Regions from separate parts of the Streptomyces sp. NPDC048211 genome, predicted to be linked through region 1. Evidence: riboswitches for the same ligand, from Rfam matches in the RefSeq annotation. Region 1 holds a riboswitch; each other region holds the start of a gene.

Region 1 (2,194 bases):
GCTCCAGGTGCTGGGCGCCGACGGAACGGTCAACATCCCCGCCGACAGCGTCGTCGCCGAGATCTACTCGACCATCTACCACAGCCCGGCCGCCGCCTACGCGACCGCGGCCGTCGGGGTCGGACTGTTCCTGACCGCCTCCCTCCTGGACGCGGCCCGCCGCAGGGCCGCCAGAGTGCCGTCCCGCCCGGTCGCCGAGATCCTGCTGCGCGCGGTCGTCATCGCCGCCATCGCCTTCGTCACCGCGTACATCCTCAACCGGTACCAGGGCCTCCCGCTGGCCCTCCTGATCTTCCTGATCGTGCTGGTGGTCCTGGACTTCGTGCTGCGCCGCACCACGTACGGACGCAAGGTCTTCGCGGTCGGCGGCAACTCCGAGGGTGCGCGGCGGGCCGGCATCAGTGTGCCCTTCGTCCGGATGTCCGTCTTCTCGATCGCCGGCACCATGGCGGGCGTCGGAGGCCTCTTCCTCGCCGGGCAGATCCAGTCGGCGAGCCAGACCTCGGGCGGCGGCAACCTGCTGATGAACGTCATCGCGGCCGCCGTGATCGGCGGCACGAGCCTGTTCGGCGGGCGGGGTTCCGTCTGGTCGGCCCTGCTCGGAGCCCTGGTGATCGGGTCCATCCAGTCCGGGATGAACATCATGGGGGTGAGCAACGCGGTCCAGTTCATGATCACGGGAGCGGTTCTGCTGGCGGCCGTGGTCGTCGACTCGCTGTCCCGCAGGAGCCAGAAGGCCGCGGGGCGTGCGTGATCCGTACGCGTGCGAGGCCCCACGAGTGCTGTCCCGTGCCGGGGAACAGAGCGCGCAAGATCAGTACGCGTGCGCGCTCCACGAGTGCTGTCCCGTGCCGGGGAACAGAGCGCGCAAGATCAGTACGCGTGCGCGTCCCGCAAGTGCCGTTCCGTGCCGGGGAACAGAGCGCGCGGTCGCGTTGTTCTGCGCCATGGCAGTGCCCGCACGACCCGTGTGTGCGCGACCATGATCTACCGGGGCATTGCGTGGCGCTGTCGGCACGCGTAGCGTTCCGGACAGGTCATGAGTGTCAGCGACAAGCCCTGGCTTGCTGACCGGCAACCCTCCTGCGCGGCGGGGTGCTCCAGGTGACGACCAGGCGGGGCCCGTCCGGGTTCCGCAAGCGCGAGGCCCCCGGGCCCGCCGAGCCGGAAGAGCGGAGGCCACGGTCATGCCACCGGTGTCCCACCCGTTCGTCAGGGTGCTCGCCCCGCGCCGCCGCGTTCATCTGTACTCCCGGCCGCACATCGACCTCCAGCGCGTGGCCGGCGCGCTCTGTTGTTCCTGACCCGTACCCGCGACGCCGAACCTCCCGACGAGGCCCGGCGATCACCCACGGTCGATCAGGAAGGCACCCTTTCGTGTCCGCATCGTCATTGCCGCACCCTCCCCTGTCCACGTCCCCGCTCCACCTAGCCGTCGCCCTCAACGGCGCGGGCTGGCACCCCGCCGCATGGCGCGAGCCGGAGGCCCGTCCCGGAGAACTGCTCACCGCCGCCTACTGGACCGACACCGTCCAGGAGGCCGAACGCGGCCTGATCGACTTCGTGACGATCGAGGACGCGCTCGGCCTCCAGTCCTCGCGGTTCACGGAGCCGGACGGACGTACCGACCAGGAGCGCGGGCGCCTCGACGCGGTACTCATCGCCGCCCGAGTGGCCCCGCTGACCCGGCACATCGGACTCGTCCCCACCGTGATCACCACGCACACCGAGCCCTTCCACATCTCCAAGGCGATCGCCACCCTCGACTACGTGAGCACCGGCCGGGCCGGTCTGCGGGTCCAGGTGTCGGCCCGGAGCCACGAAGCGGCCCACTTCGGCCGCCGGACGTTTCCGCGCTTCCGCGTCGAGGACCTGGACACCCCGGCCGTACGCGACCTGACCGCCGAACTCTTCGAGGAGGCCGCCGACTACGTCGAGGCGGTACGTCGCCTCTGGGACAGCTGGGAGGACGACGCGGAGATCCGCGACGTCGCCACCGGCCGCTTCATCGACCGCGACAAGCTGCACTACATCGACTTCGAGGGAGCGCACTTCAGCGTCAAGGGCCCCTCGATCACCCCCCGGCCCCCGCAGGGCCAGCCGGTCGTCAGCGCGCTGGCGCACCAACGCGTGCCCTTCCAACTCGTGGCCCGTTCCACGGACATCGGCTACATCACCCCGCACGACGCCGGGC
Region 2 (2,194 bases), on a different contig from region 1:
ACCCGGCCGCTGCGCTACGCGCCCTTCGTCGACGGCGCCGCCGATACGGCCACCGGCAAGTACCGCCTCACCTTCAGCGCCGGCGCCGCCGCCGGGGCACAGTTCCTGGTGACCTCCGCCAACCGCACCGACGGACCCTGGACCTACACGACCGAGGCGGGCAAGTCGCTCTCGGACAGCTGGAACACCGCCTATTCCAAGGGCGTGACCGACCTCACCGTCCATGGCCCCAACGGCTTCCTGCGCACCTTCCGGGCCGGCGGGAAGGTGGCCGGTCCGGAGGTGACGGCCCGTCATGATGCCGTTTCCGGCGGGCTGGAACTGACCTTCGTCAATGGGGGCGCCGCGACCGTGCGGCTGACCGTACGCAGCGCCGCCGCGTACGGGGGAGGGGTGCAGACCTTCGCGGTCGGCGCCGGCGCGACCGTGACACACGCGCTTGACCTGCGGGGGAGCAAGAGCTGGTACGACGTCACCGTCATCTCCGACGTGGACGCCACCTTCCTGCGGCGCTTCGCCGGGCACGTCGAGACCGGCCGGGCCGGTTCCAGCGACCCCGGTCTCGTCACCGGGTGAGTGCCCCGGGGCCTCTCCCCGGCACGATCGGGAGGGGAGGGCCCCGGGGGTCGGGGGAGGGCCGGCGGGAGGTCCGGCGGCGTGTGGTGTCCGGTACGGGGTGCCGCGTGCCCCTGACCACTCGTCGGGTCGTGCCGTTTGCGTGGGTTAGAGTCGTGGGTGGGTCATGAGTTCCAGCGCACAGCCCCGGCTTGCTGGACGGCACCCCGCTCCGCTGCGGGTGCTCCGGGTGACGACCTGCCCCGTGCGCAGGGTGCGGGGAACAGCGGACCGCGGTGCAGGGCACTCGGGGTCCTCACCCCGGAAGGCGAACCTCACCGTGCTGCGTCATCTCGCTCAGAACGACTCCGTGCGGAGCGACGCCTGCTCCCGCTACGCCGCGGGCCACCGCGTGCACTGGATCCACGCCAAGAAGTGCCGCCAGGAGCCGGGGCAGGCCGTCGAGGTCCTGCTCACCTCCGGTGACGTCGGCGACGACGGATGGGTCGGGCTGCGGCCCGCCTTCGACTACGCGGGTGACCTTCCCTCGGTGTGGACGCACGCCCCTCGCGCGCTGCGGGAGTCCCTCGCCGCTCACCGCGGGCGGGTGTACTGGCTGGCGCGCTGGCATGCCCTGACGCTCGTGGAGGGCGAACGCGGAGGTGGCGTCGGTGGCGGACTCGCCGGCGGCAAGGGTGCCGGACTGGTCAACGTCGCCCTCCAGGGCGGGGATCTGTGCGAGGAGGGTCAGTAAGAGGGCGAGGATCTGCGCGAGGCGAGGCGAGCCGGGCACGGGGCGAGGGCCTGCGCCAAGGCGGCACCGTACAGGGGCAGTAGATCGCGATGGTCGGCAATTGCGGTGAGATGTCGACCTGTTGTTACGCTCAGGGTGTGGGATTGACCGCTGTTGACAGTTCCGGCGTCACATAAAATCCTTATAGTGGCCATGCGTTGATCGCATGATCGTGACGCTTGCAGCTGTCGCCACAGGAGTCAGGACTCATGACGCGCCCATCTTCCGCCGAGCCCGCGCCGACGTCTCCTCCTCCGCCTCCCGGCTGTCCGGCTCACGCCGGGGCCGTGCCGCTCGACGGGCCCGAATTCCAGGCCGACCCCCAGGCCGTCTACCGGGCCATGCGCAGCGATCACGGGCCCGTCGTCCCGGTGGAACTCCCGGGCGGGTTCCCCGCCTGGCTGGTCATCGGCTACCGCGAGCTCCATCAGGTCACCAGCGACGGGCAGTTGTTCCCGCGCGATGTCGGCCTGTGGAACCAGTGGCCGCACATACCCGAGGACTGGCCGCTGCTGCCCATGGTGGGGCGCCCCCTGCCGTCGATCTACTTCAGCGCGGGCGAGGAGCACCGGCGGCACGTCCGCATGGTCGGACCGGCCCTCGAAGGCGCCGATCCGCATGCGATCCGCAGGCACTGCGAGCAACTGGCGGACCGGCTCGTCGACGAGGTGTGCAGCCGCGGCACGGCCGACCTCGTCGCCGACTTCTGCGAGCCACTCCCCGTCCTCGTCCTCGCCCGGCTGGTCGGCTTCCCCGACGACGAAGGGGCCGACATCGCGCGGGTGCTGAAGGACCTCGCCGACGGCGGACCGGACGCGCAGAGCGCCCATCTGCGGTTCGGGGAAC
Region 3 (2,194 bases), on a different contig from region 1:
GACGACGGTGGTGAGCGACGGGTCCAGCAGGCCGGCCTCGATCAGCTTCTTCGTCACGCCGACCGTCACCCCGCCCGCCGTCTCGGCGAAGATGCCCTCGGTGCGGGCCAGCAGCTTGATCGCGTCGACGACCTGCTCGTCGTTGACGTCCTCGACGGCGCCACCGGTGCGGCGGGCGATGTCCAGGACGTACGGGCCGTCGGCCGGGTTGCCGATCGCCAGGGACTTGGCGATCGTGTTCGGCTTCTGCGGCCGCACCACGTCGTGGCCGGCCTTGAAGGCGGCGGAGACCGGGGAGCAGCCCTCGGCCTGGGCGCCGAAGATCTTGTACGGCTTGTCCTCGACCAGACCGAGCTTGATCAGCTCCTGGAGCCCCTTGTCGATCTTCGTCAGCTGGGAGCCGGACGCGATCGGGATGACGATCTGGTCGGGCAGCTGCCAGCCGAGCTGCTCGCAGATCTCGTAGGCGAGGGTCTTGGAGCCTTCGCCGTAGTACGGGCGCAGGTTGACGTTGACGAAGCCCCAGCCCTCGCCGAGCGGGTCACCGATGAGCTCGGAGCAGAAGCGGTTGACGTCGTCGTAGTTGCCCTCGATGCCGACCAGCTCACCGCCGTACACCGCGGCCATGACGACCTTGCCCTGTTCCAGGTCGTGCGGGATGAACACGCACGAGCGCAGGCCGGCACGGGCGGCGGCGGCGCCCACGGCGCCGGCCAGGTTGCCGGTGGAGGAGCAGGACAGGGTGGTGAATCCGAAGGCGCGGGCGGCCTCGACGGCGATCGCAACGACGCGGTCCTTGAAGGAGTGCGTCGGGTTGCCGGAGTCGTCCTTGACGTACAGGCCGCCGGTGACGCCCAGCTCGCGGGCGAGGTTGTCGGCCTTGACCAGCTTGGTGAAGCCGGGGTTGATGTTGGGCTTGTCCGCGACATCGGAGGGAACCGGCAGCAGCGGCGCGTAGCGCCAGATGTTGTTGGGTCCGGCCTCGATGCGCTTCTTCAGCTCGTCCGGGGAGCCGCTCGGCAGGTCGTACGCCACTTCGAGCGGCCCGAAACAGGACGCGCAGGCGAAAAGGGGACCGAGTGCGAAGCGTTCTCCGCATTCGCGGCAGGAAAGCGCCGCGGCGGGACCGAGGTCCAGGGAAGATTCAGTGTTTGCTGCAACAGTCTCAACAGCCATGATGGCGAGGCCCTTTCTCCTCATCTTCCTCGCGACGCATTTCGTCACGAGACGGAATTGGCACCTTCCCCACCTGACCTCGCGGTCGGCGGGAGGGTTGCCGGGACTTCAACGGGCCGTTCCCTCTGTCCCTCTGGATGAGCGCTGTGGCACTGGACCATGGATCCAGGCGTTTATCGGCGGACGGACCCCGGCATGCGACGGCCATCTGCGTTGTTCAAGACTGTAACCGAAGCACCGGACTGTTGAGATAGTCGTCCGAACCGCGAGATGGATCACATACAGGGAGTATCGACCGTGCTGGAAGAGGTCGAACGCTGGCTGACCAGGCGTTCCTGGTCAGCCGCCGACCGTCCGCTGGACCGTCTGCTGCACGCCCGAAACGGTGCGAACGGGCCGAGCGTGAGCGTGGTGCTGCCCGCACTGAACGAGGCGGAGACGGTCGGTGACATCGTCGCGACGATCCGGCGCGAGCTCATGGAGAAGGTCCGGCTGGTCGACGAGCTCGTGGTGATCGACTCCGGTTCGACGGACGCCACCACCGAGGTCGCCCGCCGCGCCGGCGCCCGGGTCGTCCACCGCGACGCGATCCTTCCGCGCGTCCCCGCCGTCCCCGGCAAGGGCGAGGTGCTCTGGCGGTCGCTCCTGGTGACCGGCGGTGACATCGTCTGCTTCATCGACGCGGACCTGAAGGACTTCTCGGCGGACTTCGTCTCCGGCATCGTCGGGCCGCTGCTGACCGACCCGGACGTGCAGTTCGTCAAGGCGATGTACGACCGCCCCCTCGGCAAGAGCGCGGGGCAGGGCGGTCGCGTGACCGAGCTGGTGGCCCGGCCGCTGCTCAATCTGCACTGGCCGCAGCTGGCCGGCTTCGTCCAGCCGCTGGGCGGCGAGTACGCCGTGCGCCGCTCGCTCCTGGAGCGGCTGCCCTTCCCGGTCGGTTACGGAGTGGAGCTGGGCCTGCTCGTCGACGCCCTGCACACGGTCGGCCTGGACGCGCTCGCCCAGGTGGACGTCG
Region 4 (2,194 bases), 150 kb from region 1:
GCACGGGAAGGCGGGATGACCGCCGAGGCGGCGGACGAAGTCCTGGAGCCGCGGATACGCGGACAGGGAACCGGCCGTGCCCGGATGGACGAGCGCTACCCACAGGTCCACGTCGGCGGCCGTCAGCTCCGCACCCAACGCATACGGCTGCAAGGAGAGATGGCGCTCCATCAGGTCGAGCGCCGCCGTCCGTTCCGCTGCCGCGGCGGACGGTGTCACGTTCCGCTCCAGCAGATCGCGCAGGCTTTCGATGTCCGCCGCGAGCGACGGCGGGTGGAGTGCGGAAGGGCGCGCCTCGTCGTGCCCGGACAGCAGCCCCGCGAGGTCGCGGAGGATGTCGGGCGTGTGGTTGCTGACGATGCGGCCGCTCCAGCGGTCGCACAGCGCGGGAGCCGTCAGCGGTCCGTCGTAGTGGAGCACCGTGGCCTCGTACGCCCTGCGCAGCGAGGCGAAGCCCTCGGGGGTCCCTGCCGGGTGGGTCAGGAGCGTGGTGGCGACCGAGTCCTTCACGCCGAGGAGGCCGAGTGTGATGGAGATGCGCAGCGAACGCGGACAGCTCGCCGACAGGAACAGTTCATAGCGGTGCGGCGCCGGATAGAAGCCGCCGGCGAGGCCGACGCCGATCCGGCTGTGGAAGCGGGGGGACGGAACGCCCGACGAGGGGCGCAGGCCTGCGGCGCGGGAAGCGGAGGCGGACGAAGCGGTGCCGTACTTCGGCGAGCTGCCTGTACTGGAACCGCGCGAAGCTGTCTCGGGCATGACTCTCCCTATGGGGATCCCTGAGGGGAACGACGAAGCCACCGCCGCCTTGTGGGCACCGGCGGCCGGATACGGAACGAGTGCGCCTGCGTACCGGTCCGGACCGGGAGGACCCGTCGGGGCCCGGTGCGATCACGCCGGGACGAGGAGTCCGGCAGACCGGACCGGGACGGGTCCGGGGCGCGGACTAGTAAGCGCTGGAGACGCGCAGGAGATCGATGTGCAAGCGCCTCGTCAAGCCGTTCCTGGGCAATTCCCACCGGTCCCGCCATCGGGGCTCGCGAGACGCGAGACCGCGCTTGCCCTGTCGCACCAACAGGACCCGGTCGTCACCCGGGGCACCCCATCGCGGTGGAAGGGTTGCCTGTCAGCGGGCCGGGGCCGATGACCGCACGAACGGGAGATCCCGCCCGGGCAGCGCTGACAATCGTGACCGTCCACGTCAGTTTCGGTGCGCCCGGAGGCGCCGTCAAGAAGGCGGGACGAGCCGTCTCGCCTGATGGTCACCGGGCGCCGGGACTCCCCTCGGGCCGGGCCCCGGCTCAGCCCGCGCCCAGCAGGTTGACCAGACGGATGTAGCGGACCCAGTCCCAGTGCGGACCCGGATCCGTGTGATCCGTGCCGGGGACCTGTACATGGCCGAGGATGTGCGCGCGGTCCTTGGGGATGCCGTAGCGGTCGCACACCGAGGCGGTCAGCAGCGCCGACTTCTCGTACATGGCGTCGGTGAAGTACGAGGGCTGGTCCACATAGCCCTCGTGCTCGATGCCGATGCTGCGGGTGTTGTAGTCCCAGTTCCCCGCGTGCCAGGCGATGTCCTTCTCCCGCACGCACTGGTCGATGTACCCGTCCGCCGAGCGCACCACGTAGTGCGCGGACACCTGTTTCGCCGGATTCTGGAAGATCGCCACGGCGTCCGAGAAGGTCTCCTGGGTGACATGGATGATCACGTACTGCACCGGATATGCCGAAGGCCGCGTCGAGACGGTGTAGTTGGACGTCGAAGCCGGAACCCAGTGGGCGGCCGGGTAGTCCGTCGTGCCGGCCGTCGCCGCGGTGGCGCGGACGGAGGCGGGCAGCAGGGCCGCCGCAGCCGTCGCCGCCGCGCCCTGAAGGATCCTTCTGCGGTCCATGCGTACTCCTGAGTGTGGGGGAGGGGGCAGCGGGACGCTCCGGAACGGACCTCACGCAGCCCTGCGGCATCGCGCGGGATGCCGGTACCCGAATCCCCGGCATCCCGTGACTCCCTCGCGTCCGGTGACCGGGAGGTGACGTCCGATGTACGACCGAGCGGAGTGCGCGCCCCACCGTACGGGCGCCGGGCGAGTGGCGGAAGACGGCGTCAGCCCGAAATCGAGCTGAGGCGGAGTGAGTTGAGGAGGATACGGGTCCTGCGCCCGGACCGCCGGGCGATGGCGCACGGCGGCCCGGGAGC

Evidence for each region. Region 1 has a riboswitch for S-adenosylmethionine ahead of ACGFZA_RS21155 (putative leader peptide). Riboswitches for the same ligand answer to the same signal wherever they lie in the genome.
Region 2: it holds a riboswitch for S-adenosylmethionine, as region 1 does, so the genes downstream of both, ACGFZA_RS11430 (hypothetical protein) here and ACGFZA_RS21155 (putative leader peptide) in region 1, are expected to answer to the same signal.
Region 3: it holds a riboswitch for S-adenosylmethionine, as region 1 does, so the genes downstream of both, thrC (threonine synthase) here and ACGFZA_RS21155 (putative leader peptide) in region 1, are expected to answer to the same signal.
Region 4: it holds a riboswitch for S-adenosylmethionine, as region 1 does, so the genes downstream of both, ACGFZA_RS21780 (putative leader peptide) here and ACGFZA_RS21155 (putative leader peptide) in region 1, are expected to answer to the same signal.

What each region holds. Positions count from the first base shown of each region.
Region 1 covers NZ_JBIDAD010000005.1:342,544-344,737, forward strand. Annotated here, with positions in the region: gene ACGFZA_RS21150 (sugar ABC transporter permease) at 1-754, shown strand, start outside; SAM riboswitch class IV at 1,036-1,148, shown strand; gene ACGFZA_RS21155 (putative leader peptide) at 1,188-1,304, shown strand; gene ACGFZA_RS21160 (LLM class flavin-dependent oxidoreductase) at 1,378-2,194, shown strand, end outside.
Region 2 covers NZ_JBIDAD010000002.1:1,041,324-1,043,517, forward strand. Annotated here, with positions in the region: gene ACGFZA_RS11425 (phosphocholine-specific phospholipase C) at 1-576, shown strand, start outside; SAM riboswitch class IV at 739-848, shown strand; gene ACGFZA_RS11430 (hypothetical protein) at 896-1,309, shown strand; gene ACGFZA_RS11435 (cytochrome P450) at 1,558-2,194, shown strand, end outside.
Region 3 covers NZ_JBIDAD010000013.1:49,759-51,952, forward strand. Annotated here, with positions in the region: gene thrC (threonine synthase) at 1-1,176, opposite strand, end outside; SAM riboswitch class I at 1,194-1,320, opposite strand; gene ACGFZA_RS34955 (glucosyl-3-phosphoglycerate synthase) at 1,474-2,194, shown strand, end outside.
Region 4 covers NZ_JBIDAD010000005.1:496,143-498,336, forward strand. Annotated here, with positions in the region: gene ACGFZA_RS21775 (glutathione S-transferase C-terminal domain-containing protein) at 1-759, opposite strand, end outside; gene ACGFZA_RS21780 (putative leader peptide) at 947-1,072, opposite strand; SAM riboswitch class IV at 1,050-1,194, opposite strand; gene ACGFZA_RS21785 (N-acetylmuramoyl-L-alanine amidase) at 1,302-1,892, opposite strand.